4 regions of the Aeromicrobium sp. UC242_57 genome follow, and region 4 is predicted to be linked to each of the others. Evidence: riboswitches for the same ligand, from Rfam matches in the RefSeq annotation. Region 4 holds a riboswitch; each other region holds the start of a gene.

Region 1 (7,428 bases), on a different contig from region 4:
CTCGCCCTGGTGCGGGCACTTCTCAGTGACCAGCCCGTCGTCGTCCTCGACGAGGCCACCGCAGAGGACGGTTCGATGTCGTCGCACGTTCTCGAGCAGGCCGCCGTCACGGTCGCCCGCAACCGTACGACCGTCAGCGTCGCGCACCGGTTGAGCCAGCAAGCCGCGGCGACCGGATCCTCGTCATGGAACACGGCATCGTGATCGAGGACGGGCACCACGACGGCTGCTGGAGCGCGACGGTCACTATGCGCACCTGTGGCGCGCGTGGGCGCAGGACCGTTCCTCGATCGCCCGAAGCCGCCGCACCTGAGGCACTACTCACCCCAAACAGCACCCATGACGGGCTTGGCGCGCCTAGTGTGATCAGCACACTCCCCCGCTCACGACCCCACTCCCACTCCCGACTCCCGGAACCTGGGCATGTCTGATTCACAACTCCTGATAGCGCTGCTCGTCAGTACAGCGCCGCTGCTCTGCGTCGGCGTGTGGTCATGGACGCGCGACCACACGTCGTACGTCGGTCGGCTGCTGCTGTTCGGCATGACGGCGACCGTCGTGTGGGCGTTCTCGCTCGGCCTGCTCGTCGAGTCCGGCGACTCGATCGTGTTCGGCCTGATCTGGCTGCCGTCGGTGACACTCACCGCCACGGCGATCTTCCTGCTGGCCAAGGTCGCCAACGACCCAGCCTGGCGACCCGGCCGATGGTTCGCGGTCGCCGTCGCCGTCGAGTGCCTCACCTCCGCGGCGCTGACCGCGACCAACGACCGACACCACCTGGTCTCGCAGGACCTCGCGAGCTCGCACATCGAGTACGCGTGGGGTTTCGGCTTCCACGTCCTGTTCTGCTTCATGCTGCTGAGCCTCGCCGGTCTCGAGATGAGCCGCAGGACCTCCGACCCGTCCCCGTGGATACGCAGCTTCGCGGTCCTCGTCATGACCTTGGTCGTCGCGACCTGCACGGTGCAGGTCCTGCAGATCCGCATCAGCCAGACCTTCGCGGCCATCGCGCTGATCGCCTTCGCCTTCGCGGCTCATCGGGGCGGGCTGGGCACCGCGATCCTGCCCTCGCGCAGGCCTTCGACCCCAACGACCCGGTGACCGGCGTGCTCAGCAGGCGGTCGATCGAGCAGCACCTCACCCGGCTCGCCGGCCGCCGCCCCGAGCTGTGCCACGTGCTGGTCGTCGACGTCGACCGGTTCAAGGGCGTCAACGACAGCTTCGGCCACCTTGCCGGCGACCAGGTGCTCGCAGCCGTGGCCACCCGGCTCTGCGGGCACGATCCGCGGCTGACGCTCGGACGCTGGGGAGGAGACGAGTTCGTCGGTGTCCTGCGCGGTCTCGGCGCTGACGAAGTCGGCCTGATCGCCGACGACCTGACGGCTGCCTGCGCGTCATCGCCGGTCGCCGTCGCCGATGACACGCACGTGGCGATCTCGGTCAGCATCGGGGTCGCGCCGTGCGACGGCGATGACTGGCACGCCTGGGTCGCGAAGGCCGATGCAGCCATGTACGCGCGCAAGGACCGGGGCAGCGAAGACACCACCTGGTACGACCGCCGCCGCTGACCATGGGTGACGCTGCTAGATTGCCGATGCCAGTCAACTCAGCAATGAGCCAGGGAACCCGGTGAGAATCCGGGACTGACGCGCAGCGGTGAGGGCGACGGGCGGAGCAACGAGGCCACTGGACCAACCGGTCTGGGAAGGCGCGCCGTCCGGATGACCCCGAGTCCGAAGACCTGCTGGCCGCAGACATCCGTCTGTGTCACCCGCCCACCAGGCTTCGCGCAAGAGCCTCCGGACTCGAAAGAGACCCAGATGACGACCTCCCGTCGCACCACCCTGTTCCCTGCCCTCCTGACTGTCGCAGCGCTCTGCCTGGCCGCCTGCGGCGGAGCACCCGACTCGGAGAAGGCCACCGCGGCCGACTCGGCCGACTACCCCGTGAAGGCCACGGCTTGCGGCTTCACCAGCACGATCGATGCGAAGCCACAGCGTGCCGTGACGATGAACCAGGGCGCCACCGAGGTGGCCCTCGCCCTGGGACTCCAGGACCAGCTCGTCGGCACGGCCTACCTCGACGACTCGGTGCCCGACAAGTGGAAGACCGCCTATGACTCGGTCGACGTCCTGTCGAAGGAGTACCCGGACCACGAGACCCTCCTTGCGGCGCGGCCCGACTTCGTCTATGCCTCCTACATCAGCGCCTTCGACAAAGAGGTGGCCGGAGCTCCTGCCGAGCTCGCGCGAAGCTCGACATCGGTTCGTACAACTCGCCCCTCGGCTGTGGTGACGACAGCCTTCCCGAGCTCTCGTTCGACACCGTGTGGGACGAGATCGACACTGTCGCGACGATCTTCGGTGTCCCGGACCGGGCAGCGACCATCCGTGCCGAGCAGAAGAAGCTGCTCGACGGCCTCGCCCAGCAGAAGGCCGGCGACGGGGTCGACGTGTTCTGGTTCGACTCCGGTGACAAGACCGCACTCGCCGGGGCCGGAGAGGGCGGCCCGCAGCTGATCCTCGACGCCGTCGGGGCCACCAACCTGTTCGCCGACCTCAAGGGCGGCTGGGCCGACGTCAGCTGGGAGAAGGTCGTCGCAGCCGATCCCGACGTCATCGTGCTCGGCGACGCCAGCTGGTCGTCGGCCGCCGACAAGATCGCCTTCCTGCAGAAAGACCCCGCACTGAGCAAGCTCGAAGCCGTCAAGGAGAAGCGGTTCGTGGTGCTGCCCTACTCGGAGAGCACGCCGGGCGTCCGTCTCGCCGACGGCGCCCAGACAGTCTCAGACGGACTCGCCGCACTCGACCTCGGCTGATGCACCAGCAGCAGAACCGACCGCGGCCGACCATGGCAGCGGGTGCGGCTGCGCCGTTCGTGCTGCTGCTCGTCGCCCTGGCCGCGACGATGGTCATCGCCCTGGGGATCGGCGCCGTCTCGATCCCCGTCGGGACGGTCGTCGACGTCGTCCTGCAGCGTCTGGGGCTCGGCGTCGACGTGCCGCTCCTGGACGATCAGATCGTGTGGCAGCTGCGGATGCCGCGGATCCTCGGTGCCGCTGCCACCGGCGCCGGCCTCGCGATCTGCGGCGCCGTGCTGCAGTCGCTGACCCGCAACGACCTCGCCGACCCGTACCTGCTCGGCATCTCCGGCGGTGCCACGGTCGGCGCCGTCAGCGTCATCGTGCTCGGGGTCAGCGTCGCGGGCCTGATCTCGGCCGCCATGATCACGCTGGGCGCGTTCACCGGTGCGCTGGCGTCCTTGGTGCTGGTCCTCGTCCTGGCGACCGGACGGTCCGGTGCGCTGCCACCGGCCCGCACCGTGCTGGCGGGTGTCGCGATCGGCCAGATCTGCGCCGCCTACACGTCGTTCGTCGTGATCATGAGCGGCGACCACGACGCCGCTCGCCGGGTGCTGCAGCTGGACGCTGGGATCATTGGCCGGCCTGCGCTGGAGCTCGGCCCTGTTCCTGTGCGTCGTCGCGCTGCTGGCCGTCGTCCTGATCATGGCCTTCGCTGCCGACCTCGATGCCTTCGCGTTCGGAGAGGCTTCGGCCGGCTCGCTCGGCGTGTCGATCACGACCACCCGCTGGACCCTGCTGATCGGGACCGCGCTGCTGACTGCGTCGCTCGTCGCGTTCACCGGGGCGATCGGCTTCGTCGGTCTGGTCGTGCCGCACGTCGTCCGGCTCGTGTGGGGTCCGCTGCACCGCCGGCTGCTCCCGCTCAGCGCGCTCGTCGGGGCCATCCTGCTCGTCTGGGCCGACACCATCGCGCGGTCCCTCGTGTCGGGGCAGGAGATCCCCATCGGCGTCGTCACCGCGGTGATGGGTGCCCCCGTCTTCGCCTGGCTCCTGCGGCGCGAAGGGCGTGAGGCATGAGAGTCGCCGTGGACGATGTCACGTGGGGAGTCAAGGACCTGACGATCCTGCACGACGTGACTGCCGACTTTCCGGCCGGCAGCGTCACCGGTCTGATCGGCCCCAACGGCTCTGGCAAGACCTCCTTGCTGCATGTCACGGCCGGACTGCGCCGCCCCACCCGAGGCACCGTCAGGGTCGCCGACGAGGATGTGCACGCCTGGTCGGCCCGCACCCGTGCGCGCCGCATCGCGCTGCTCGAGCAGCACTCGTCGACGTCTCTCGACCTGACGGTCCGTCAAGTCGTCGAGCTCGGTCGTATCCCGCACCGGGGCCGGTGGCCGGGGCGACTCGACGAAGGCAGCGCGCAGATCGAGCAGGCCCTCAAGGCCGGTCGGGTCGACGATCTCGCCGATCGCAGGTGGCAGACGCTGTCCGGTGGTGAGCGGCAGCGTGTCCAGCTGGCCCGGGCGCTCGCGCAGGAACCGTCGCTGCTGATGCTCGACGAGCCGACCAACCATCTCGATCTGCGGCACCAGATCGACTTCTTGTCGACCGTGCGGGATCTCGGCATCACGACGATCGCCGCACTGCACGACCTCGACCTGGCGGCCGCGTTCTGCGACCGGCTCGTCGTGATGCGTGGTGGACACGTCGTGGCGAGCGGGCCGGTCGAGTCCGTCCTGACTGCCGAGCTCGTCAACGACGTGTACGGCGTCCGCACCACGATCGAGCAACATCCCACCGCGAATCGATGGAACGTCGTGTGGCACCGATGAGGCGGGTCGTGCTCGTCGGCATGTCGATCACCGAGGCCAATCAGCGTGACGCTCTCCACGCGCGTGCCAGCGCCGAGGGAGCGAGCGTGGCCTTCCTGCAGGTCGGAGAACCCTCGTTGGTCGCCGAGCTCACCCGGTTGACCGACACCGGCGCGACGCACATCCACCTCGAGGCTGTCGATCTCGGCACACGTCGCACCGCACGTTCGTGGCTTCGACGGGTGGCAGCCCACTGGCTGCGCCAACGTGACGACAGCCCCGTCGTCACGATCGGCGAGTCAGAGGTCACCGGCACCGAAGCGCCTCTGGTCTCGCCGGCCTGGCAGGACGTGCCGTCGCACGCCCGCCACGTCCTGGTGTGCCGCGGACCGCGGTGCTCAGCTCGAGGCGCCGACCGGACATCAGCGACGATCGACCTGTCCTTGAACGAGCTGGGGCTCGGCGATGACGACGTCCTGGTCACCCAGACCGGTTGCCTGTTCCCGTGCAACAACGCCCCGGTGGTCGTGGTCCATCCCGATGACGTCTGGTACGGATCGGTCGACGAGGCAGCGGCCCGGCGCATCGTCGTCGAGCACCTGCAGGACGGTGCACCCGTTGCCGACCACAGACTGCCGCGTAGCCCCGGTCGACCGGGCTGACACTGCCCCGCCGTGCTCGAGCTGGCGAGCTTACTTCGCCCGAAGGATCCGGGTCGACGGCTCTTGCCCTTGACCGCACCGCCACCGGAGTAGACGATCCGCAAGGTGTGCTTGCCCTTCTTGATCGTGATCATGCCGATCGGCGCAGACACACCCTTCGCCTTGATCACGACGATGGCCTTGGCGTTCGCGCGCGGATGTACCTCGCTCTCTGCAGGCCTCATCGATCCGGCCCAGTTGCCTGACTCCCTGACGCTCGACATCCTCCGCGGTGTGGCTCGGGGCAAGAGCAATCGCGAGCTGGCGCTCGAGCTGCACATCTCGGTACGAACGCTGTGCCGCACCCTGGCCGCGGTGCGCGAGCTGTGGCGTGTCGAGGCCACGATCGAGGCCGTCGTCATCGCGGCCCGACTGGGCCTGATCTGAACGTGCAGCGAACATGCAGCGGCGGCCATGGCAGCAGGACGAGCGTCCTGTACGGATAGTCGTCTTGCCTCCAGGCGGAGACAAGACGACTATCGCCGACTGACGGGCTGGTCGATCGCGCCCAGCAGCCAGGCCAGGTCCTTGACATTCCCGAACAGCTGCAGGACACCGGTCTCGCCTAGGTAGTCATTGCCCACGGTCTTCGTGCCAAACACCGTCTCCGCCTCGGCAACCGGCACAAGCGGCGGCAGCTGATACGCATCAGTCTGACCGTTCCGGTAGTAGTCGGTGACGGGCGCAACAATCGAATCGGGCACGGCGAAGTCCTTCGTCAGCACTGCCTCCGGGATCAGGGTCTGGAACGGCACGTCCACACCGTCCTTGATCGCTGCCGCCATCGCCATCAGGTACTGCCCCCAGTGCGAGACGAACATATCGCCCTGCGCGACCCAACGCGGGTTGTCACGCAGCTGCTTGAGCGCCTCTTCAGAACCCCCGAGACCCGCCGTGTAGGTTCGATCGGCGCGGCCAGCCTGCTCGACCGCCTGCCACGCGCCGAGGGTCGAGTCATCCGCGACGGAGTAGAGGATCAGGTTGCGTTCCTTGGGGATTCCCGACAAGGCGCGACGTACTGCGTCATAGGACGGGGCGCGCTGCGCCTGACCGTCGACCTGAACCATCGACGACCCGATGCTCGCGGTTGTGGTCTTCAGGTCGCCGACGTTTTCGATCGTCTCCAGACCCGGAACCCAGTTGGTGATCTCCTGATAGAAGTAGGCGTTGCAGTTGTTGATCTGCTCGCCGAAGCTCGGCGCGTTGACCAGCAGCACTGTCGTGTCGTCCCCTGTCCAGCCTTCTTCCTTAGCAACGGTGCCAACGGCCTTGGCAGAGTCCGTGCACAGCGAGGATTGCTCAGGTTGAACCACGAGCAGTAGTCCTTGCCAGGGGTGTTGACCGCAATGCACGGAATGCCTGCCTGCTTGTACATCCGCTCGATCGATCCGTAGACCCCTTCGATCGGGTTGTACGAGAAGACGAAGTCGGGCTTCGCCTGGGTGATCAGACGCGCGTTCTGTGACACCGTTGCGGCATCCAGCTTGTTGTCGTAGGTCTCCAGCGAGACGCCAGTCCTCTTCGCTGCCGACTTCACACTGTCACGCATCGTGACGTAGAGCGGTGCCGCATCCGTCGCATTCGTGTAGGCCATCGACAGTCCTGCCACCGGGTTGTCGATGGCACCGGCATCAGCATCGTCCAGATCGTCGCCACCGCTTCCACAGGCTGCTAGGACGATCAGGGACAGCGCGCTGGCGAGCATCGCGGCAGCACGGCGAGGAGCGCGGCGACTCCGGGGTGGGCGTATGGGCAGCATGATTCCTCCAAGGGGTGGTGGGATAGACATGAGGGGAAGCGTGTAGTCGGTCGCGAGCAGCCCACCCGATCAGGCGATGCTGCGCATCGCCGTCGCGCGCACGCGACTGAAACCGACCGCAACGAGCAGGACAGCGCCCGTCGCCATCTGCTGGTAGAAGGTCGAGACGTGCATCAAGGTCAGCCCGTTCGCAAGCACACCGAGCACGAGGACGCCAGCTGCGGTGCCAAGAGCGCCGCCAGCCCCGCCGAGCAGAGATCCGCCGCCCAAGACAACCGCCGCGACGGACAGCAATGCTGCATCGCTGCCCAAGTTTCCGTCGCCGGCCAACAACTGACTGGCAAGAATGAC
Region 2 (7,428 bases), on a different contig from region 4:
TCCCCGACGCGGGGCACCGCCGGCCGGTGCCACCTGCTCGGCCTTGTTGACCTTGACGGTGCTCTGCTCTGCGGTGTGCCGCGGCATCATGTGCAGGTAGTAGGTCGTCTTGACGCCCATCCGCCACGCGGCGGCGTACAGCTCGACCATCTCGCCGACATCACGGCTTTGCAGGTAGATGTTGCGGCTGATGGCCTGGTCGATCCACTTCTGCGCCCTCGCTGCGACCTGCAGGAAGGCATAGGGCGAGAGCTGGAAGCTCGTGCGGTAGATCTGCTGCAGCCTCGTCGGGGATGCCGTCGACCTTCGACAGGTCACCCTGATGGCGCAGCAGGTCTTCGCGCACCTGCTCCCACAGACCCAGACGCCGCAGGTCCTCGACCAAGTTGCGATTGACCTCGAGGAACTTGCCGAGCTCGTCGCACGGCTGAAGATCTGGCTGAACTGCGGGTCCAGACCCGGTGTGGTGCCGGCGACGAGACCGATCGATGCTGTCGGTGCGATGGCCATCAGCGTCGAGTTGCGGATGCCGGCCGAGACCTTGCCTCGCAGCGACTTCCAGTCCAGGCGGGCGGTCCGATCGACCTCGACTGGGACGCCACGGTCATCCTCCAGCAGGTCGAGCGAGTCGATCGGCACGAGACCTTGGCTCCAGCGCGAGCCCTCGAAGTTGGGGTACGCGCCGCGCTCGCGGGCCAGATCGGCGGAGGCGTCGATCGCATGCCAGCTGACGAACTCCATGATCTCGTCGATCAGCTCGTACGACTCCTTCGACTGGTACCAGTAGCCGAAACGCTCGACGATGTCGGTGAAGCCCATGACGCCGAGGCCGAGAGCCCGGTTGAGCTCATTGGATCGCTCGGACTCCGGCACCGACGAGATCGTGATGTCGATCAGGTTGTCGAGCTGCCGCACTGCCAGGCGCGTCGACTCGGCCAGGCGCTCCCAGTCGACCCGGGCCTGCTGGCGCCGCCCTGTGACGTGCCGCGACAGGTTGATCGACGCCAGGTTGCACACGGCCACGTTCTCGCGGTCCTGCGGCAACGTGATCTCGGTGCACAGGTTGGACAGGTGGATCGTGCCGGTGTTGTGGTTCAACGCCCGGGTGTTGATCGTGTCCTTCCAGGTCAACCACGGGTGCGAGCCGCCTGCAGCGCAGTCAAGATGGCACGGAACTGCTCCCGTGCACGCATCTTCTTGTGACGCAGCTGACCGGCATCGGCCATCGCGGCGTACTCGGCGTAGCGCTGGGAGAAGGCCGCGCCGTACAGCTCGACCAGGTCGCCGACCTCCAGCGGATCGAACAGGTACCAGTCCTGGTCGTCCTGCACGCGCTTCATGAACTCGTCGGAGATCCACACTGCGGTGTTGGCCGTGCGGGTGCGGCGGTACGGATCACCGGAGTTGGCCCGCAGGTCGAGGAACTGGGCGAAGTCCAGGTGCCAGTTCTCCATGTAGAAGCACAGCGCACCGAACTTCTTGCCACCGCGGCTGATGGCTCGCAGGGTCGAGTCGATCGTGTGCATGAACGGGATCGGGCCGGTGGACGTCGTGTTGTTGGAGCGGATCGGCGAGCCCTCGGAGCGCAGCTTGCTGACCGAGAGACCGATGCCGCCGGTGCCCTTCGTCAGCCACATGACGTCGCGGACGCTCTTGGCGATGTGCTCGATGTCGTCCTCCATCTGCATCACGAAGCAGTTGGAGAGCTGACTGTACGAGGTGCCCGCATTGACCAGCGTGGATCCGGCCGCCAGGTACTCCAGGCGCGACATCTTGTCGTAGAACTGGCGCGCTGCTCCGGTGGGATCGGTCTCGTTGAGCGCCAGCCCCATCGCGACGCGCATCCAGAAGAACTGCGGCACCTCCAGAGGCGTGCCGTCTGGCTCGCAGAGCATGTAGCGCGTGCGCATCGTCTGCGCGCCGATGTAGCGGATCAGGTCGTCTCGATCGGGGTCGAGCGCCGCGCCCAGCACCTCGAGATCGAACAGCTCTGCCAGTCGCGCGTCGAGCAGGTTCAGCTCGACTCCGCGCAGGATCGAGGCGACGAACGCCGGTCCGTGGAAGCTGTAGACCTCGTCGCGGGTGACGCCTTCGCCGAAGATCTTCTTGTAGAGCGTCTTGACCAGGAGCCGTGAGGCGATCGTGTCGAAGGCCGGGTCGTCCTTGACGTTCTGCAGCGCGACCTGGATGACGGCCTCGTCGAGCTGCTCGCTCGTGATGCCGTCGAACAGCGTGATCTCCAGCTCGGACTGCAGCTGGGTGACGCGGGCGATCTGGTCGTCGAGACCGACGCTGGCCTCTTCGATCGACCGTGCGATCTCGTAGCCGTCGTACGGAGCCTGGGTGCCGTCGCGCTTGATGACAGTGATGGACATGCAGTTCACCCCTCGTGAACTCGGGTCAGATGCTGCCCACGAGCGCGAGGGGTGAAGGGATGACGGAACAGCGAGACCGATCCCCTGACCTTCCCACGAGGTCGCGGACCCTTGACACCATCGGGGCGTCAAGGCACTGGCAGGTCTTCGGACTCACGGGCCAGGCACATAGGTGCCGCCTACTGTCCGTCGCTTCCCAGGCACCTGAAGATCAGGCAGTTCCCAGTGCTGATGACGGAGGTCGTTCCCACTTACCGCTGCGGGGCAGTCCCGGATTTACACCGGGTTCCCTGTTGCCACGACTCCCCTGGCTGAGGAGGCGAACCAGCTGCGTCGACCACTGTATCTGGTGAATCACATTGATGTAACCCCCACATCTTGTAGGGCGTGTCACGCTGCAGCCTGACGCGCGCGGAACCCTGCAGACACAGCACGGCGCCACCCCCGGGCGTACCTGGGATGGCGCCGCTGGGCGCTGATCTTGATTCAGAGCACTAGTGACTCAGTGCCAAAGCCTCAGGAAGACGAGTAGACGCGGGTCGAACCGCCCGAGCCGCCGCTGCGTCGGCGTCCGCCGCCACCGCCGCGGTTGCCGCCGCCGCCCTGAGGACGTCCGCCGCCATTGCCGCGGAAGCCACCCTGGGGACGCGATCCGCCGGAGCCGCCGCGCTTGGCGCCGCCCCCGCCGCTGCTGCGAGCGCCCTGGCGCACAGCCGAGGCGTGCGGCGCCTCGGTGCCAGCGCCGGACAGCGCCTCGACCGTCATGGGCGAGGGCGCAGTACGCGCGTCGTGATGACGAGCCGTGACACCGGCCTTGTTCTGCAGCTGCATGACGTCGCGCAGCGCATCGGGCGTCGTCATCGTGACCACCGCTCCGGACTCACCGGCACGCGCCGTGCGACCCGAACGGTGCTGGTAGGCCTTGTGCTCGGCGGGAGCGTCGTAGTGCACGACCAGACCGATGCCGTCGACGTGGATGCCGCGCGCGGCTACGTCGGTCGCCACGATGACGCTGGCCCGACCGCTGCTGAAGGCCTCGAGGTTCCGCTCACGGTGCCGCTGCGACAGGTCGCCGTGCATGTCGACGGCTTCGATGCCGTTCTGCGTCAGCTGCTTGGCCAGGCGCATCGCGCCGCGACGCGTCCGGGTGAACACGATGCTGCGAGGGTTGGCGCGCAGCAGGTCGAAGGCAGCCTTCGACTTCTCGGTCGCAGCGCTGACCAGGACGTGGTGCTCCATCGTGTCGACAGCGCTCTCGCCGGAGTCGAGCTCGTGGAGCACGTGCTGCGGCAGGTGGCGCTTGACGAGCTTGTTGACGTCGCCGTCGAGCGTCGCCGACAGCAGCAGTCGCTGGCTGCGCTCGGACGTCTTGCCGAGGATCGCGTCGATCGGCTTGTAGAAGCCGAGATCGCACAGGTGGTCGGCCTCGTCGAGAACCGTGATCTCGATGTCATCGAGAGTCATGCAGCGACGATCGAGCAGATCGGTCAGACGGCCGGGCGTCGCGATGACGATGTCGACGCCGTTCTTCAACGTGTTGATCTGCTTGTTGATCGGCACGCCGCCGTAGACCGTGGTCAGCCGCAGCCCCATCTTCTGGGCGAGCGGCTCCATCGCGGAGCGGACCTGGGTCGCTAGCTCGCGGGTGGGCAGCAGGATCAGGCCGCGAGGAGCCTTGGGTCGGCTGGTGCGACCCGCCAGACGAACCAGCACGGGGATGCCGAAGGACAGCGTCTTGCCGGAGCCGGTGCGGGCACGGCCGAGAACGTTCTTGCCGGCCAGCGCGTCAGGGATGACGGCGAGCTGGACGGGGCTGGGGTTGACGATGTCCTGACGCGCGAGCGTCGAGACGAGCGCTTCAGGAAGCTTGAGGGCGGCGAAGGTAGGGGCAGACGAATTTACGGGGTTGCTCACAGAGCAGTACTCACAGACATTTCGGGATGGTGCCCGAAAGCCAATTCGCGTTGGATCACGCTACTTCGTCGGGCCGGAACAGCGCGGAAAGTGCGCGTTCACGTATTCACATGCTAGCACTCGCCACCCGCAGACGACGATTCGCCTGCGTGTGACGGGCCTCTCAGGCCAGCAAATCGGCGTATTCGGGGTGCTTTTCGACGAATCGCGCGACATACGGGCATTCCGCGACGATCTTCTGCCCACGCGCACGCACGTCGTCGAGCGCACCCGTCACGAGCTGGGAGGCCAGGCCCTGGCCCTCGAACTCGTCGAAGACGACGGTGTGCGGGAACACCACGACGTCGCCATCGGGCTTGGCCTGCGTGAAGCCGGCGAACGTCCCGTCGACGTGGATCTCGTAGCGCTGCTTCTCGGCGTTGTGCACGATCTCGTTGCTCATGCTGGTGGCAACGCTCAGAACAACGTCAGGATTCCCAGCACGAGCACCGCGATGCCGAGCACGAAAGACAGTCCGATGATGACGGCGTGCACGCGGTAGAACGTCGTCGTGCCACCCGCGGCCGTGCGCGAGCGCTCGTCCGCAACGATCCGGCGCCAGAACTGCGGCCAGATCACGACGTTCCAGAGACCCGCGACGAGCAGGAGCAGCGACCACGCAATCGGAAGATCCATGGACGCCATTGTCACGTACCGGCGCTTCCTGTCGGCACGGCACCCACGAGCCGCTCACGCGTGGCCTTCCACGGCTTGTCCCAGCTGACATCCTGCGGTCGAAGCGAGTCGCCGCACGAGGTGCACGTGTCAGCCGATGTCGTCTCCGCGCCACAGGTCTCGTGGATCAGGGCCATGTGGGCTCCCCCTGCAGGCATCGGCGTGTGCTTCTCGGCCCACATCGACACCGCATGCATGATCGGCAGCAGGTCGGCGCCAGCCTCGGTCGCGACATACTCGCTGTGGGTGCGGCGGTCGGCCCGGTAGTCGACCTTGCGCAGCATCCCTTCGTCGACGAGGAGTTTCAGTCGACGGCTGAGGACGGCGTCGGAGATGCCGATGCTGTCGCGGATCTGCTCGAACCGGCTCCGACCGTGCAGGACGTCGCGCATCACGAGCATGATCCACGGGTCGCCGAGCACGTCCAGCCCGCGCCGCATGGGGCAGGCTTCGGACCAGTCGGACCTCAGCGGCATGACACACCTCACTTGCTTCGGGAAAGTCAGTAACAGTATGCTCCACGGAATTGCTTTTCTCAAGAAAGTCAGATGATGGCCCGAGCTCGTCTTCACCCCGCCTGGTGGGTAGCCGTTACGGCATTCGTCGCCCTCCTCGGGGCCGCGGGCTTCCGGGCCGCACCCGGTGCGCTGATGGTGCCGCTGCACGAGGAGTTCGGCTGGTCGACCAGCATCATGTCGCTCGCAGTCAGCATCAACCTGCTGCTGTACGGATTGACCGCCCCGTTCGCCGCTGCCCTCATGGACAAGTTCGGCATCCGCAACGTCACGACCGCAGCTCTCGCGCTCGTGGCCCTCGGCAGCGGGCTCACGGTCTTCATGGCGCAGTCGTTCCAGCTGCTCATCACCTGGGGCGTGCTGATCGGCCTCGGCACGGGCTCCATGGCGATGGTGTTCGCCGCGACGATCGCCAACCGGTGGTTCGTCGAACGACGCGGCCTGGTCGTCGGCATACTCACCGCTGGCAGCGCGACCGGACAGCTGATCTTCCTGCCGATCGTCGCCGCACTGGCCGAGTCGGTCGGCTGGCGGACGGCATCGCTCGTCATCGCGGGCTCGGCTCTTGCGGTCGTCCCCCTGGTCATCAGGTTCATCGGCAACTTTCCCGAGGACCGCGGCCTGGCACCGTACGGCGCGCCCGACGGTTGGGTCGCACCTGTTCGGGAGAGCGGCGGAGCAGCCAGCCGCGCGATCGGCGGCCTTCGCCGAGCGGGTCGAGTGCCGGCCTTCTGGGCGCTGGCGGCAGCGTTCGCGATCTGCGGTGCCACCACCAACGGGCTGGTCGGGATCCACTTCATCCCCTCGGCCCACGATCACGGCATGGACCAGACGACCGCCGCCGGGCTGCTGGCCGTCGTCGGGATCTTCGACATCGTCGGGACGATCGCCTCAGGCTGGCTCACCGACCGGTACGACCCACGCATCTTGCTGGCCGGCTACTACGCGTTCAGGGGAGTAGGCCTGGTGCTGCTGCCGACCCTGTTGTCGGCAACCGTGCACCCCAGCATGATCGCGTTCATCGTGATCTACGGACTCGACTGGGTCGCGACAGTTCCGCCGACCGTCGCGCTGTGCCGCGAGATCTTCGGAGAGGAAGGCACGATCGTCTTCGGCTGGGTCTTCGCCGCCCACCAGATCGGCGCCGCGGCAGCCGCCCTCGTCGCGGGAGTCATCCGCGACCAGACCGGCAGCTACTCGCTGGCGTGGCTCGGCGGGGCAGGGCTGTGCGCGATCGCGGCAATCTTGTCGTGGGCGGTCGGCTCATCGGCGAGACGTGCCACGAAGCTGACGGCAGACACTGCGCTTCGGCCCTGATTCACGGTGAGATGACGAGCCGGGTGATGACGCCGTCGTCGAACTCGAAGGCGAAGCGCAAGGCGACCGGACTGCCAGGGAAGTCACCAGCGATGTCGGCCGTCGCCACTAGCCGACCGTCGACCTCCGACACGTCGGTGCGGGTGTAGGTCACCGGCGGCACCTCGGCCCGCCACGACCTGATCGCCTCGATGCCGACATAGGTATGACCGTCGTCGAGCGCGATCGCGTCGTCGGCGAACAGCGCGAAATAGGCCTCGCGATCATGGGACGGGGCCAGCGCGAAGTAGCGGTCGACCAGCTCGATGCTCATGAGCCAAGAATGCCCGTCCCCACTGACAGTTCGCAGCGACCGCGGGGGACCGGCAGTTGTCCACAGTGATGATGGTGGGGCCGCATAGTTCGGCAGAATGGTGCGGAAGTCCTCGGGCGTCTGACCCTGTTGTCCACTGGCTTCGTGTCTTTGACCTGATCCGTCGGCGTCTGGGGGCGCACGCACCGGCCGGACGGAGCGTGACCTGATAGGAGCTTGGCCGCGCCTCGTCACTGTGCTGTCCGCCCGACCGGCGGTGTGTGCCGTCCTATCGGTACGA
Region 3 (7,428 bases), on a different contig from region 4:
ACCGTCGCTGGAGTAGCGGACGTTGTACCCGACGACAGGCAGACCACCTGTCGACGTCGGTGCAGTCCACGACAGCTCCGCCGAAGCATTGCCGTGCGTCACCTGGAGGCCAGTCGGCGCACTCGGCGCGTCAGGAATCGTCGTGACCTTGTCGCCATGCACGTAGATCGTCGGCAGACCGCCGAAGTGGTACGGACCGATGGCAACAGCAGCCAGGTTGGCCGGCTTGCCCTCCAGGGGAATCTGGCGGTGGAACGGCCATTCGGCGCCGAGGCCACCGATGAACATGTCGCCGTTGAGCGCCTTGTCGCCGGTACCCGTGTAGGTGTAGTTGACGTTGAAGGTCGTGATGGCCGTCTGGTACTGCGTCGCCTCGTTGCTGACCAATGGCGTCGCACCGTCGTAGTACGTCAGCTTGCCCTTGGTGCCGGAGTTGAAGGCCGGGTTGTAGATGCCCGCGAGCTTCTCGACGCCACCTTCGATACCGCTGATCGCGATCCGCGCGTTGTCGCCCGCAACGAACGACTGGCCTGGATTCGTCGTGTTGGTGATCGTCACGTCGACGCCCTTGGCCCGCACGACCCGGTACTGGACCTTGCCGCCCTTCTTCAGCTCGACGATGTTGCGGCCACCCTTGCTTGACCGTGAAGCCACCGTCCGGCGCAGCCTCGTACGTGTTCCAGCCTTCACCCCAGTCACTGACGTTCAGCGGATCGTGAACCCGTACCGTCGTGCCTTCTGCCGGGGTGAACGTGAAGTCGCGTTCTTCGGCGGTCTTGTCGAAGTAGTAGGTGTCGAGCTCGTTCTTGACGTTGATGCCGGTCTCGAACGTTCCGACGTTGTCGCCGACGTTGACGACGGCGACGCCGGTGTTCTGCGGATCGATGCCGTTGAACGACCAGTTGGTGTTGCCGGGCGTGCCGTTGTCGTTGGCCGCCAGGTAGTGCAGCGGGCCGTACGTGATCTTGACGACGCTGACGCCAGGGCTCTCGGCCTTGATACGCAGCTGACGACGGCCGTCCTGACCGATACGTCGGGTCGTGACGCTGTCGCCTGCCACCTCGAACGTGTACTCGGGCTCGATGAAGAGGTTGTTGATCTGATCGAGCTGGGCCTGCTGGGTCCGGATCGTGTCGAGATCGAAACGCTCGCCGACGTCCAGGTTGAGCACCCCGGTGTCGTCCAGATTGGTGTAGAGACCTCGGTTGTCCCCTGCGCCCAGGCCCGGGATCAACGAGGCAGACTCCTGGCGCCCGGCCAACGGGGTGAGATCCAGTGTGTACTGGGCGCCCGCCGTCGCCGCAGCGACCGTGAAGATCTTGGCGACCTTGTCGGTCTGGCCCGGAATCACGGCCGAGGCGATGTGCTGGGTCGTGTACGCGATTGTCGTGGTCGGGACATAGACGTCGTAGTCGTTGTTCGACAGCGCGTCGACCTTCGCCAGGGGGTGCACCGTGTGCTCCGCGAAGTGCTGGGCTGTGCCGTTCTTCCACGACAGTGTGACGTCGGCCCCGTGCGTGACCTTCAGCGAGAGACCGAGGTCGGCGACACCGATCCGGCTGATCGCCGTCTGCAGAGCCAGCCGTGCACCGTAGACCGCCGCAGCGGACGCATCTGCGTCATCATGGACCGTGGTGGCCTTGGTGATCGCGTCCTGCAGCAGGGTCCAACGGAACTCGGCCGCCGCAGCGCCATGGCCGATCGCCTTGGCCTCGTCGGTGACGGTCTCCAGCTCGCCCAGATCCGCGGCGCTGGCCTTTTCGGTGACGCTGGCGAAGTACTGCGAGAACGAGGCTTTGTCGTAGTCGCCCCGGTCTTGGTTCGGAACGACAGCCTTGACGACACGATTGGCCGAGTCGGCATTGTTCGAACCGTTGAACGTCGAGGCGTTGAGCGATGGCTTCGTGGTGTGCAGGAACGTGATGCGCTCGAGCGTCGTGATGCCGTTGAACGTCGTGGGGGAGCCGAAGGTGTACGTCTCGGCAGCGACCACGACGTTGCGAAGCGAGACATTGCCCTGGAACGGATTCGCCACGGTGTAGTTCGCGACGGGAGGCAGGCTGACATCGGTCAGCGCAGTCATGCCGTTGAGGGCGTAGGTCGTCGCGTCCACCGCACCCGACAGGTCGAGCTCTTCGATCGATGTCCCCGCGTACGACGCGTTGCGCAGATCCGCATAGTCCTGAGCGTTCAACGTCCCGGTGATGCTGAGCTTCTTGACGACGCTGTAGTCGTAGTCGCCCACGGTCTGACCGAAGTCGCTCACCAGCTTCTCGCGCAGCTTGGTCAGGGCTGACCCTGCGCAGTCGTCGTGAGGCGAACCCACGCAGACGTCGGCTCTGCGGTGTTCAGCGCTGTGAGCGCAGCGGTGACCTGCTGCTGGGTCGCAGCAGGATTGACGGCGGTCGTCCTGGCCGTTGCAAGTTCTGCGTCAGTTGCCGTAGCGGTCTTGCCCTTGCCGATGCCCCTGATCAGATCGGTCTTGTCGACCTGGGAGAAGTAGGACTCACTCTCCCAGCAAGAATCTGCCAGGCCGAGGTCGCAGCCATAGCCGTACAGGGTGAACTGCCACCGCATGACGTCACCATCGTGCAGAGTCAGTGCACCCGCACCGACCTGGGCCGTCACGTTGTTGACCGTGTACATCCAGCCCGACATCGAGTTGTAGTCGGGCGTGCCGAGGTACGCGTCTCCGTCGGTGCCGGTCAGCCGATCCCGGCTGACTCGTGATGTACGACGGAACGTTCGCGGTTCCCTTGTCGAAGCCCTTGACGCCCGACAGGTACCAGCCGGCGCTGCTGGTCTCTCCAGCGTCCAACGCGGTGAACTGGTGCGATGTCTCGTCCAGGACGCTCTCGGTGACGGCCGCGGCCGTCGAGCCCTCCGGGACCGTCACCTTGACCGGCTCGACGTAGTAGCCCTGTCCGATGTTGTAGCCCTCGAAGGTCACGTAGACCGATATGTCGCTTGCTGCCTGGGCGGCCGGAGCCAGCCCCAGCACGAGGGCAAGTGTGGTGAACGCGCTGATCAGCGCTGCTCCCACTCGGCTGCGACGCCGTCTTTCGATGATGGACCGGGATCCCATGAATTCTCTCCTTGCTCGGACCCCGCAGAGGTAAGGCATGGCAGAGAAAACGTCCCGATCGACGCAAAACTCCGCGTCAGAGAATCTGGCGCGGAGCTGTGATCGAATCGCAGAACGATTCGGCCATGTCCCGCTTTCCGCGGCAGGACTTGGCCAGACACCCTCGTGACAGGTACTCCGACTCGTGGCGCGATCGCTCACGCCACACACGGTTGCGGGACAGCGCCGGATTCTCACCGACTTCCCCCAGCACGAGTGCAACTGGTTACAGCAAGTCACGATCTCCGTGACTCAAGAACGGACCTTAACGCATTCGCGCGTAGTCAGGTCTCAATGTGACCGACGTCCTATTCCAGCCCGCGCCGACGACGACGCTTGGCGGCGATCTTGTCCTCGATCGCCTCGATCCGCGACTCGCGGTTCAGCTGCATCGAGAAGTAGCCGATCCCGACCCCGAGGCTGGGGAAGATCGGCCAGAAGAACAACAGCCCGCCGCTCGCGATGCTCGTGGCACCCCAGATCGCCACGCACAGCCCGGACACGAAGATCCACCCGTTGCGGGCGTCGCGCAAATCGCGCTGGTACTGGGTCACGGCCTGGACCTGCAGGCTGGAGCGGTTGGCCGCCTGCCTCACGACCGGGGCAGGGGTCGCCACGACCAGGTCGGTCAGCAACGCTGCAAGCCCGCCCACGAGGCGGGTGCCCAGGACTTCGGCACTCCGGGCCTCGAACTCGTCGCGGGTCAGCCTGCCGTCGGCATAGGCGTCGCGCAGCACCGTGACAGCATGATCGCGGTCGGCATCGGTCGCCCTGAGCAGCGCAGCGTCCGGCTCGCGAGGATCGGCCGAGAAGCCCGACCAGATCTCCGCGCCCGACGCCATGGGTTCAGACCTCGCGTACCGCGGCGAGGGCTTCGGGCAGGGTGAACGCACCGGCGTACAACGCCTTGCCGATGATGGATCCTTCGACGCCGAGGTCGGCAAGCGTCGCGATGTCACGCAGGTCCTGAAGACTCGACACGCCGCCCGAGGCGACGACGGGCTTGTCGGTCACGGCGCACACCTGACGGAGCAGGTCGAGGTTGGGCCCGGTCAGCGTGCCGTCCTTGGTCACGTCGGTGACGACGTAGCGGGCGCAGCCGTCGCGATCCAGGCGCGCCAGGGTCTCGAACAGGTCACCGCCGTCCTCGGTCCAGCCACGGGCGGCCAGCGTCGTGCCGCGGACGTCGAGGCCGACCGCGATCTGGTCGCCGTACTGGCCGACGACCTTGGCGCACCAGTCGGGGTTCTCGATCGCCGCGGTGCCGAGGTTGACGCGGGTGCAGCCGGTCGCCAGAGCAGCTTCCGAGCGAAGCATCGTCGCGGATACCACCAGAGAGTTCGACCTTGACGTCGAGCCGGCCGATGACGTCGGCCAGCAGCTCGCGGTTGGAGCCCTTGCCGAACGCTGCGTCGAGATCGACCAGGTGGATCCACTCGGCACCATCGGTCTGCCACTGCAGCGCAGCATCGAGCGGGGATCCGTAGGACGTCTCGCTGCCGAGCGCTCCTTGGACGAGGCGCACGGCCTGTCCATCGGCGACATCGACAGCGGGCAGGAGTTCAAGAGTCACGACGTGATGTTATCTGTCGGCGGCTGCACCTACCGTGGCCGGTATGAAACTCATCCTCGTTCCCGGCTTCTGGCTCGGCGACTGGTCCTGGCAGCAGGTGACGCCTGCGCTCGTGGCTGCTGGTCACGACGTCACATCCGTCACGCTGCCAGGGCTCGAGTCGGTCGAGTCCGACCGGTCCGGCATCGGGCTCGCCCAGCACGTCGCGGCGGTGACCGCGCTGATCGACGACGCCGACGACGAGGTGGTCCTGGTGGGCCACAGCGGAGGCGGCACCGTGATCCACGCCGCAGTCGACCAACGTCCTGGCCGGGTCAGCCGCGCGATCTACGTCGACAGTGCGCCGCTCCCCCACGGCATGGCGACCAATCCCGACCTACCGGTCGACGGACCCGACCTGCCCCTGCCGCCATGGGACGTCTTCCGCGGCGACGGCTCGCGCGACCTCGACGGCTTCGACCAAGCCCAGCTCGATGACTTCCGCGCCCGGGCCATCCCACATCCCGCTGCGGCCGCACGTGATCGGCAACAGCCAGCGACGCCCCACGCCGGTTCGACGTGCCCATCACGCTGATCTCGACGACGTTCACCCGCGAGCAGATCGACTCATACCTGCAGGCCGATGAGTCCTACTTCGCCGAGCTGACACAGATCAGCGATGTCACGATCGTCGAGCTGCCGACCGGCCACTGGCCCCGAGCTGACCGAGCCCGACGCCCTCGCGGCCGCGATTCTTGCTGCCCTCTGATGTGACCTCAACCGGTTTTCGATCAATCCCCAGAAAATACCCGGTCGTCCAGTTACAGTCTGTCGCATGCGTACCATCACCCACCTGCTCGTCGGAGGGCTCGCCACCACGGCCATCCTGACCGGCACCGCCGTCACTGCGACGGCCCAGTCCGACAAGATCACCGACAAGCGTGCTGACGTCGTCCAGTACGACGACTTCGAAGAAGACGAAGCCGGAACGATCCTCGATCGTGCCGACAGCCTCGCGAGCGGCATCGAAGCCACCAGCGCGACGGTCAAGCACAGCAAGAAGAGCATCAAGGTCACGATCCGCTTCGCCGACCTGACCCGCCAGGAGGTCCAGGCCGGTGCCGTGGTGCGGGTCAAGGGCTCCAAGCAGCCTCGATACCTCATCTCCAGCATCAGCCGCAAGAAGGTCGCGGTCTACGACCTGAAGGGCGACGAGATGAAGCAGCTGTGCACCGGTAAGCAGACCAAGAAGGCTGGCAAGAAGGGCACCATCACGTTCAGCGTGAAGCGGACGTGCCTCAAGAAGCCCAAGGCCATCAAGGTGCAGACGGGCGTGTCGCGGTTCATCAACTTCGACAACGAGAGCTTCACGATCTACCAAGAGGTCATCTCGTCGTCCCGGGTACGTACGCCTGAGTCGACCAAGTGGCTGAAGGCGAGCTGATCGGCGATGCGCACCCTCACTCATCTGATCGTCGGCGGTCTCGCAGCGACGACGCTGCTCGCCACGACCGCGGTGACCGCCTCGGCCCAGTCAGACACCATCAAGGACAAGCGGGCCGACGTCGTGCAGTACGACGGCTATGGCGATGACAGCGGCACGGTGCTCGACCGGGCCGACAGCATCGCCACCGGAATCGATGCCACCAGCGCGACCGTCAAGTACGGCAAGAAGACCTTGCGCGTCACGATGAAGTTCGCCGAGCTCGGCAAGGGCTCGATCCAGGTCTATGGCGGCATCCGGGTCAAGGGCAGCAAGAGCTGGCCGACCTACCAGATCATCAGCGACGGCTCCAAGCGGCGAGTCGCGGTCTACAACCGCAACTACTCCAAGTTCTTGTGCACCGGCAAGCTGACCCGCAAGAACGGCACGCGGGGGCAGCATCACCTACCGGATCGCCAACTCCTGCTTCAACAAGCCCAAGGGCATCAAGGTGCAGACCGGCCTGTACGGCTTCGTCGGCGACCGCGAGAACGCTGACGTCACGATCTACGACGAGTCGATCTCGTCGAACAAGGTCCGCTCGACCAGCAACACCAAGTGGCTCAAGGCCAGCTGAGCCCTCTCGCGGCGCTCTGATCGGCTCGGACCTGGTCAGATCAGAGCGTTGCGATCCAGTTCTGCAGCAACCGGCGACCGGCGTCACCCGACTTCTCAGGGTGGAACTGCGTTGCCCACAACGGGCCGTCCTCGACTGCCGACACGAACCGGTCGCCGCCGTACTCAGTCCAGGTGACCTGCGCCTCCGGCAGAGCCGGCGGTCGGCTGAGCACCCAGTCCCGCAGCCCGTAGGAGTGCACGAAGTAGAACCGTTCGTCCTCGATGCCGGCGAACATCCGCGAGCCCTTGGCAGCACCGCCCGGTACGACGGTGTTCCAGCCCATGTGCGGGACGATCGGCGCCTGCAGCCGCTCGATGACGCCAGGCCACTCGCCGCAGCCCTGCGTCTGCACGCCGTGCTCGATGCCCTCACCGAACAGGATCTGCATGCCCACGCAGATGCCCAGCACCGGCTTGGACGCGATGAGACGCCGTTCGATCAACCGCACACCATCGACGGCCTCAAGCCCGCGCATGCACGCCTCGAAGGCGCCCACACCAGGAACCAGCAGGCCATCGGCCTCGGCGACCTTGCGCGGATCGCTGGTCAGCTCGACCTGCGCGCCAGCCCGCTCGACCGCGCGGACGGCCGAGCGGACATTGCCCGAGCCATAGTCGAGAACCGCGACGAGGGGCAAGGTCACAGAGCGC
Region 4 (7,428 bases):
TGCCGGAACGTCGTCGACACGTCGAGCAGGCCGAGACCGTCCACGGAAGCACCGGCGTCGCCCTCGACACCGAGCGGATCGCTGATCGTGCGGCCCAGCATCTGGAAGCCACCGCAGATGCCGAGCAGCGGCCGGCCACGCCTCACGTGCTCCGTCAGGGCCTGGTCGAGTCCGCGCGAACGCAACCACGTGAGGTCGGCCAGCGTCGCCCGCGTCCCGGGCAGCACGATCAGGTCGGCGTCACCGAGGTCACGCGGGTCGGCGGCGAACGTGACGTCCAGGTCGGGCTCGAGCCCGAGGGCGTCGACGTCGGTGAAGTTGCTGATGCGAGGGAGCCGGATCACGGCGACCTTGCGGCTGTCGACCCTGCGGTGCGCCTGCTCACGAGGTCGAGCGCGTCCTCGGAGTCGAGCCAGAGGCTCTGGTCCCACGGCAGCACGCCGTGGACGGGGCGTCCGGTGAGTCGTTCGAGGTCGTCGATGCCGGGTCTCAGCAATCCGAGATCGCCGCGGAACTTGTTGACGACGAATCCGGCGATCAGCTGTTGATCGGCGGGGGAGAGCAGCGCCAGCGTGCCGAACATGGCGGCGAAGACACCGCCGCGGTCGATGTCGCCGACCACGATCGTCGGCAGCTGTGCGTGCTGTGCCAGCCCCATGTTGACGTAGTCGCCGTCGCGCAGGTTGATCTCGGCGGGGCTGCCGGCACCCTCGGCGATGACGACGTCGTAGCGAGCCGCGAGGTCGTCGTACGCATCGTGTGCGGCTTGGGCGAGATGACGTCGCCCGGTCGTCCAATTGGAGGACGACACCTCGCCAGCAGGTTGTCCCATCACGACGACGTGGCTGCGACGATCGCTGCCGGGCTTGAGCAGCACGGGGTTCATCGCAGGTTCGGGTTCTGCGCGGGCGGCGAGGGCCTGCACCCACTGGGCCCGTCCGATCTCGGCGTGCACGCCGGCGTTGTCGGCGCACACCATCGAGTTGTTCGACATGTTCTGTGCCTTGTACGGCGCGACGCGGACACCGCGTCGGGCGATCGCCCGGCACAGCGCCGTGGTGACGATGCTCTTGCCGGCGTCGGAGGTGGTGCCGGCGACGAGCAGACCGGTCATGGAGCCCTCAGCGGGTTGGATGAAGCCCTCAGCGGGTTGGAGGGAGCCCTCAGCAAGTAGGTGTCCATGATCCAGCCAGCGGTTTGCTTGGCCCGACTGCGCACGGCCTCGATGTCGGCGAGCACGTCTGCGACGGTACCGGCGACGAGCTCTTCTGAATCAGTCCCGAGGTTTGCGCCCCACCAGATCGACCAATCGTCTAGGCCGTCGAGGTCGAGGTTCGCTCCGAGCATGACCGCGATGTTGCTCTGTCCCGCCTCGACAGCCTCGCGCAGGCGTCTCGCGGTCGTGACGTGCACGGGGACACCCACCGGGTGCAGCACGATCCGGTGCCGGGCGGCGAGCACCTGAGGCGCCGAGATGCCTGGCAGGACGGTGTAGTCGAGCGGCATCCGGGTCGCGGAGCTGCTCGACGATCCGGATCGTCGAGTCGTACAACGAGGGGTCGCCCCACACGAGGAAGGCTGCGGTGCCACCGCGGGCTCGGAGCACCTGCTCGTAGGCGGCGACCCTGGCTTCGTGCCAGGTCTTCACCGCGGCCGGGTAGTCGGCCGGATCCTTCCGGTCGCGTTCGGGGTCGGCGACGGCGACGACCTCGAGACCGAAGTGATCTGCGATGACGCGGCGTGCCGCCAGCAGCTCGTCGTCAGGCCCCTTGGTGGCGGCGATGACGTAGTCGGCGCCGCGCAGGGCCTGCGCGACCTCGGAGGTCACGTGCTGCAGGCCCATGCCGACACCGGCGATCAGCACCTTCACTGGTCGCGGTCCTCCAGATCACCTTCGACCTCGAGGTACACCCCCTGCAGGGCCTCCAGCGTCGCCGGATCGGGCTCGGCCCACAGGCCACGCTCGGCTGCCTCGTGCAGCCGCTCGACGATGCCGCGCAGTGCCCACGGGTTGGACTGGCGCAAGAACGCCTGGTTGGTCTCGTCGAGCACGTACTCGTCGGCGAGCTTCTCGTACATCCAGTCGTGCACGACGCCGGCGGTGGCGTCGAAGCCGAACAGGTAGTCGACCGTCGCTGCGAGCTCGAAGGCGCCCTTGTATCCGTGTCGCTGCATCGCCGCGATCCAGCGGGGGTTGACGACCCTGGCCCGGAAGATGCGCGCCGTCTCCTCCGACAGCGTGCGGGTGCGGACCGAGTCGGGATTCGTGGAGTCGCCGACGTACGCCTTCGGGTCCGATCCGGTCAGTGCACGAACTGTCGCGATCATGCCGCCGTGGTACTGGAAGTAGTCGTCGGAGTCGGCAATGTCGTGCTCCGCGCTGTCGACGTTCTTCGCCGCGACCGTGATGCGCCGGTAGTTGGCCCGCATGTCGTCGGCGGCCGGTGCGCCGTCGAGATCGCGTCCGTAGGCGAACCCGCCCCACGCGGTGTAGACCTCGGCGAGGTCGTTGTCGTCGCGCCACGTGCCCGACTCGATGACCTGCAGGATGCCTGCACCGTAGGAGCCCGGCTTGGAGCCGAAGATGCGGGTCGTGGCGCGTCGGTCGTCGCCGTGGTCGGCGAGGTCGGCGCGCACGTGTGCTCGCACGTAGTTGTCGTCATCGGACTCGTCGAGGTCGGCCACGGCTGTACCGCGTCGTCGAGCATCGCGACGACGTGCGGGAACGCGTCGCGGAAGAAGCCCGAGATGCGCACCGTCACGTCGATGCGGGGACGTCCGGCTCGGCCAGGGAGATGGTCTCCAGCTGGCTGACCCGGCGTGAGGCCTCGTCCCAGACGGGGCGCACGCCGAGCAGCGCGAGCACCTCGGCGACATCGTCGCCGCTGGTGCGCATCGCGCTGGTGCCCCAGACCGACAGCCCCACCGAGGACGGGTAGGTGCCGGTGTCGTCGAGGTGTCGCTTCACCAGCGAGTCGGCCATCGCCTGCCCGGTCTGCCACGCCAGGCGGGACGGCACAGCCCGCGGGTCGACGGTGTAGAAGTTGCGTCCGGTCGGAAGCACGTTGACCAGGCCGCGCAGGGGGGAGCCTGAGGGGCCTGCCGGGACGAAGCCGCCGTTCAGGGAGTGCAGGATCGCCGCGAGCTCGTCGGTCGTCCGGTCGAGACGAGGGACGACCTGCTCGGCCGCGAAGGCCAGCACCCGTTGCACCTGCGGATCGACGTGCAGCCCGGCAGCAGCGGCAGGATCCCAGTCGGCGGCTTCCATCTGCTCGACCAGCTCACGTGCGCGAGTCTCGATCTCGTCGACGGCGTGCAGCTCGGCGCCTTCCTTGAGCCCGAGCGCGCTGCGCAGACCAGGCACAGCGTTGCCGACGCCACCCCACACCTGTGCGGCGCGCAGGATCGACATCACCAGGTTGGTGCGCGCCTCGCCGGTGGGTGCCTGGCCGAGGACGTGCAGACCGTCGCGGATCTGCGCGTCCTTGATCTCGCACAGCCAGCCGTCGACGTGCAGCAGGAAGTCGTCGAACTCCTGATCGTCTGGGCGTTCCTCCAGGCCGAGGTCACGGTGCATCTCGGCGGCCCGCATGAGGGCCCAGATCTCGCCGCGGACCGCGGGGAGCTTCGCCGGGTCCATCGAGGCGATGTTGGCGTGCTCGTCCAGCAGCTGTTCGAGCCGGGCGATGTCGCCGTACGACTCGGCGCGAGCCATCGGCGGGACGAGGTGGTCGATGATCGTGGCGTGGGCGCGGCGCTTGGCCTGGGCGCCTTCGCCCGGATCGTTGACGAGGAACGGGTAGATCAACGGCATGCTGCCGATCGCGGCATCCGGGCCGCACGATGCCGACAGCGCGGCGTTCTTGCCCGGCAGCCACTCCATCGAGCCGTGCTTGCCGAGGTGGACGACTGCATCGGCGCCGAAACCGTGCTCGAGCCACCGGTAGGCGGCCAGGTAGTGGTGGCTGGGAGGCAGATCGGGATCGTGGTAGATCGCGACGGGGTTCTCGCCGAAGCCGCGTGGCGGCTGGATGATCAGGACGATGTTGCCGGCGGTCAGCGTGGCCAGCACGAGCTCGCCCTGGTCGTTGACGAACAGGCTGCCGGGCGCCGGACCCCATGCCTCCTGCATCGCGTCGCGCAGGTCGGCCGGCAGGTCGGTCGTCCACGTGGCGTAGTCGGACGGGCTGATGCGGACGTGCGCGTCGGTCAGCTGAGCCGTGGTCAGCCACTCCTCGTCCTGGCCGCCGGCCGCGATCAGCGCGTGGATGAGGCCGTCGCCTGCCGTCGTGTCCTCCTCGTCGAGCAGCGCGGTGACCTGGTTCTCGCCGCCGATGTCGTAGCCCTCGTCGCGGAGGCGCCGCAGGAGCCGGATCGTGGAGACCGGGGTGTCGAGGCCGACGGCGTTGCCGATGCGGGCGTGCTTGGTCGGGTACGCCGACAGCACCAGCGCCAGGCGCTTGTCGGCGTTCGGGATGTGCCGCAGCCGGGCGTGGTTGACGGCGATCCGGGCGACCCGGTCACACCGCTCGGTGTCGGCGACGTACTGGGGCAGGCCGTCGGAGTCGAGCTCCTTGAACGAGAACGGCGCGGTGATGATGCGGCCATCGAACTCGGGGATCGCGATCTGGGTGGCCGAGTCGAGGGGGGTCACGCCATCGTCAGAGGCCTCCCACTCCGCGCGGCTGCTGGTCAGGCACAGGCCTTGCAGCACCGGGATGTCGAGGGCGGCCATGCGCTCGACGTCCCAGGCCTCGTCGTCCCCGCCGGCGCTGGCGGTGGCCGGGACACTGCCGCCGGCGGCGAGGACCGTCACGATGAGGGCGTCGAGCCGGCCGAGCCCCTCGTAGAGATCGTCACCTGCTGCCCTCAGGGAACCGGCGAAGATCGGCACGCCGGTGGCCTGGCCGGTCGAGTCGACGGCGTCGGCGAGGGCGTGGACGAAGGCGGTGTTGCCGCTGGCCTCGTGGGCGCGGTAGTACAAGATCCCGATCTGCGGCAGGTCGGCCGCAGGTGCCGACGTGCGATCAGCGAACCCCCACGCCGGGATCTCGTCTGGCGGCTCGAAGCCCACGCCGGTCAGCAGGACAGTGTCGGACAAGAAGGCGTGCAGCTGGGCCAGGTTGCCGGGGCCGCCTTCGGCCAGGTAGCGGTGCGCCTGTGCGGCAACACCCATCGGCACGGTCGACACGCTCCATGAGCTCGGCGCTCGGCTGCAGGCTACCGCCGAGGATGACCAGAGGGACGCCGCGCTCACGGACCGCGCCGAGCCCGGGCCACAGGTCGTGCGGGGAGCCCAGCAGGCGCACCACCACGAGGTCGACGCCGTCGACGATGGCATCGAGCCGGTCGTCGGAGGTGCGGCTCGGATCGGCCCACTCGTAGGCAGCACCGCTGGCACGGGCCGAGAGCAGATCGGTGTCGGACGTGGACAGCAGGGCAATGCGGGTCGTCAGGTCGGCCATGTCGCCGGTCTCCTCCTAGGGGTTCTCGCCCCGTCATGTGGTCGGACCGTCCGTGGCCAGTGTCTGGCTTGTGTCCCGCTCGACGTGGTCGTGCGGGAACATCACAGTGGCGGAACCGCCCCGGACTCTCACCGGGTTCCTGCGCCACGGGCGTGCTGGCAGCCTACGGGAGGTACCGCCGGGGAGATCCGATGCCCTGCTTGTCGGCGGCGTGCGCGTTGCAGGCAAGAATGTGCGCATGCTTGGTTTGACGTGGGCGACAGCGAATCCACCAGTCGCGGCGATGTCGGCATGGCCGGTGTGACGCTGGTCGGCGGCGGTCCGGGAGACCCGAGCTGATCACGGTCGCGGGCCTGAAGGCGCTGATGACCGCCGACGTCGTGGTGGCCGACCATCTGGCCCCGCTGGTGCTTCTCGACCAGCCCGGCCCGACGTCGAGGTCGTCGACGTGGCCAAGTTCCCGCGCGGCAGAACCACCCCGCAGGAGGCGATCAACGCGCTGCTGATCGATCGAGCGAAGCAGGGTCTGCAGGTCGTCCGGCTCAAGGGAGGCGACGGCGACGTGTTCGGTCGCGGCTTCGAGGAGCTGACGGGCATGTCAGGACGCCGGTGTCCCGGTCAAGGTGGTTCCGGGAGTGTCGTCGGCTGTCGCCGTGCCTGCGATCGCCGGTATCCCAGCGACGCACCGGGGGCTGGTCGACGGGTTCACGGTCGTGTCAGGACATGCGCCGCCCGGGCATCCGACCAGCCTGACCGACTGGTCGGCCCTGGCTCGCGCCGGCGGCACGATCATCGTCCTGATGGGGGTCGCCAACGCCGCGCACATCGCCGCGGCCTTGATGGGCGGTGGCTTGTCGGGCTCGACTCCCGTGGCACTGATCTGCGACGGCAGCCTGCCCACGGAACGCACGATCCGCTCGACCCTCGCCGACCTGGGCTCGACGCCGGTCGCCGAGCAGGTCGCACCGCCAGCCGTCATCGTCATCGGGGCAGTCGCCGACCTGGAGAGTCAGCCGACGTCGTCGGCGAGTCCCAGCTCAGCATCGCCGGCGTCAGCGAAGTAGCCCTCCACGTCGCCGACCTCGTCCAACGAGGCGGGGGACCAGCGCGGGTCCGGTCCTTGTCGACAACCTGCGCCCGTACGCCCTCGGCGAAGTCGGGGTGCCGGTGCAGCCGCCGCGCCAGGCGGAACTCCCTGGTCGAGGGCCTGACGCAGATCGGTCATGTCGCGAGCCCGCCGCAGGGCGCCGAGCGTCACGGTCACGGCGGTCGGTGACTTGGCAGAGATCGTGACGGCCGCGGCCCGGGCGTCATCGATCTCGGAGCCGCGCAGCCGGTTGACGATGGCCAGGACATCAGGGCCTTCGTACACCTGTCGATCCACGACCGGGCAGCCAGCAGCGGAGAGTCGGGGGTCGGTTCGGCAACCTGGGCGACGGCCTCAAGGGGCTCGGTGGTGGCGAGAGCGGCGACGAGCCCGGGCAGGTGCTGAGTCGGGACGTACCAGTCAGCCAGGCCGATCGCGATGGCGTCACCGGCGCGCACGGTCCCCGCAGTCAGCGCGAGGTGGGTGCCGAGCTCGCCGGGCGCGTGCGACAGCAGGTAGGTGCCGCCGACGTCGGGAAGGAAGCCGATACCCGTCTCTGGCATGCCGATCGAGGAACGCTCGGTCACGACACGGATGTCGGCATGTGCCGACAGGCCGATCCCGCCACCGAGGACGATGCCGTCCATCACCGCGACGAACGGCTTGGATAGCTGGCGATCGTCGCGTTGAGGCGGTACTCGTCGGCCGAGAACCCCTCTGAGGCAGTTCCGCCAGCGAGTGCGTCGTGGTACATCGCGACGATGTCTCCGCCGGCACAGAGGCCTCGCTCGCCGGCACCGGTCAGCACGACCGTTGCCACGTCGGGATCATCGCGCCACCGGTCGAGGGCGTCTTGGAGCAGACGAACCATGTCGT

The links. Region 4 has a riboswitch for cobalamin ahead of ACHMWU_RS18145 (hypothetical protein). Riboswitches for the same ligand answer to the same signal wherever they lie in the genome.
Region 1: linked by a shared signal. The riboswitch ahead of ACHMWU_RS21580 (ABC transporter substrate-binding protein) and the one ahead of ACHMWU_RS18145 (hypothetical protein) in region 4 are both predicted to bind cobalamin.
Region 2: linked by a shared signal. The riboswitch ahead of ACHMWU_RS23230 (ribonucleotide reductase N-terminal alpha domain-containing protein) and the one ahead of ACHMWU_RS18145 (hypothetical protein) in region 4 are both predicted to bind cobalamin.
Region 3: linked by a shared signal. The riboswitch ahead of ACHMWU_RS03470 (hypothetical protein) and the one ahead of ACHMWU_RS18145 (hypothetical protein) in region 4 are both predicted to bind cobalamin.

The regions. Positions count from the first base shown of each region.
Region 1 covers NZ_JBIOAM010000005.1:29,019-36,446, forward strand. Annotated here, with positions in the region: gene ACHMWU_RS21565 (ABC transporter ATP-binding protein) at 1-204, shown strand, start outside; gene ACHMWU_RS21570 (histidine kinase N-terminal 7TM domain-containing protein) at 424-1,101, shown strand; gene ACHMWU_RS21575 (GGDEF domain-containing protein) at 1,098-1,568, shown strand; cobalamin riboswitch at 1,582-1,764, shown strand; partial or broken gene ACHMWU_RS21580 (ABC transporter substrate-binding protein) at 1,821-2,818, shown strand; partial or broken gene ACHMWU_RS21585 (FecCD family ABC transporter permease) at 2,851-3,880, shown strand; gene ACHMWU_RS21590 (ABC transporter ATP-binding protein) at 3,877-4,638, shown strand; gene ACHMWU_RS21595 ((2Fe-2S) ferredoxin domain-containing protein) at 4,635-5,279, shown strand; gene ACHMWU_RS21600 (hypothetical protein) at 5,391-5,705, shown strand; gene ACHMWU_RS21605 (hypothetical protein) at 5,795-6,535, opposite strand; gene ACHMWU_RS21610 (ABC transporter permease) at 7,147-7,428, opposite strand, start outside.
Region 2 covers NZ_JBIOAM010000005.1:283,697-291,124, forward strand. Annotated here, with positions in the region: gene ACHMWU_RS23225 (hypothetical protein) at 1-1,131, opposite strand, end outside; gene ACHMWU_RS23230 (ribonucleotide reductase N-terminal alpha domain-containing protein) at 1,128-2,375, opposite strand; cobalamin riboswitch at 2,496-2,719, opposite strand; gene ACHMWU_RS23235 (DEAD/DEAH box helicase) at 2,892-4,289, opposite strand; gene ACHMWU_RS23240 (GNAT family N-acetyltransferase) at 4,453-4,731, opposite strand; gene ACHMWU_RS23245 (SCO4848 family membrane protein) at 4,746-4,964, opposite strand; gene ACHMWU_RS23250 (winged helix-turn-helix transcriptional regulator) at 4,976-5,443, opposite strand; gene ACHMWU_RS23255 (MFS transporter) at 5,552-6,835, shown strand; gene ACHMWU_RS23260 (nuclear transport factor 2 family protein) at 6,837-7,148, opposite strand.
Region 3 covers NZ_JBIOAM010000001.1:510,166-517,593, reverse strand. Annotated here, with positions in the region: gene ACHMWU_RS03485 (fibronectin type III domain-containing protein) at 1-162, opposite strand, end outside; gene ACHMWU_RS03480 (hypothetical protein) at 131-2,326, opposite strand; gene ACHMWU_RS03475 (DUF4430 domain-containing protein) at 2,287-2,646, opposite strand; gene ACHMWU_RS03470 (hypothetical protein) at 2,582-3,085, opposite strand; cobalamin riboswitch at 3,235-3,380, opposite strand; gene ACHMWU_RS03465 (DUF1707 domain-containing protein) at 3,433-3,966, opposite strand; partial or broken gene priA (bifunctional 1-(5-phosphoribosyl)-5-((5-phosphoribosylamino)methylideneamino)imidazole-4-carboxamide isomerase/phosphoribosylanthranilate isomerase PriA) at 3,971-4,697, opposite strand; gene ACHMWU_RS03455 (alpha/beta fold hydrolase) at 4,741-5,271, shown strand; gene ACHMWU_RS03450 (hypothetical protein) at 5,256-5,450, shown strand; gene ACHMWU_RS03445 (hypothetical protein) at 5,512-6,120, shown strand; gene ACHMWU_RS03440 (hypothetical protein) at 6,127-6,657, shown strand; gene ACHMWU_RS03435 (hypothetical protein) at 6,611-6,736, shown strand; gene hisH (imidazole glycerol phosphate synthase subunit HisH) at 6,777-7,421, opposite strand; gene hisB (imidazoleglycerol-phosphate dehydratase HisB) at 7,418-7,428, opposite strand, start outside.
Region 4 covers NZ_JBIOAM010000003.1:1,248,674-1,256,101, forward strand. Annotated here, with positions in the region: partial or broken gene ACHMWU_RS18125 (cobyric acid synthase) at 1-1,114, opposite strand, end outside; gene ACHMWU_RS18130 (SAM-dependent methyltransferase) at 1,274-1,870, opposite strand; partial or broken gene ACHMWU_RS18135 (cobaltochelatase subunit CobN) at 1,867-2,762, opposite strand; gene ACHMWU_RS18140 (cobaltochelatase subunit CobN) at 2,759-5,101, opposite strand; gene ACHMWU_RS18145 (hypothetical protein) at 5,028-5,465, opposite strand; cobalamin riboswitch at 5,502-5,629, opposite strand; partial or broken gene cobA (uroporphyrinogen-III C-methyltransferase) at 5,757-6,529, shown strand; gene ACHMWU_RS18155 (enoyl-CoA hydratase/isomerase family protein) at 6,447-6,683, opposite strand; partial or broken gene ACHMWU_RS18160 (3-hydroxyisobutyryl-CoA hydrolase) at 6,598-7,428, opposite strand, start outside.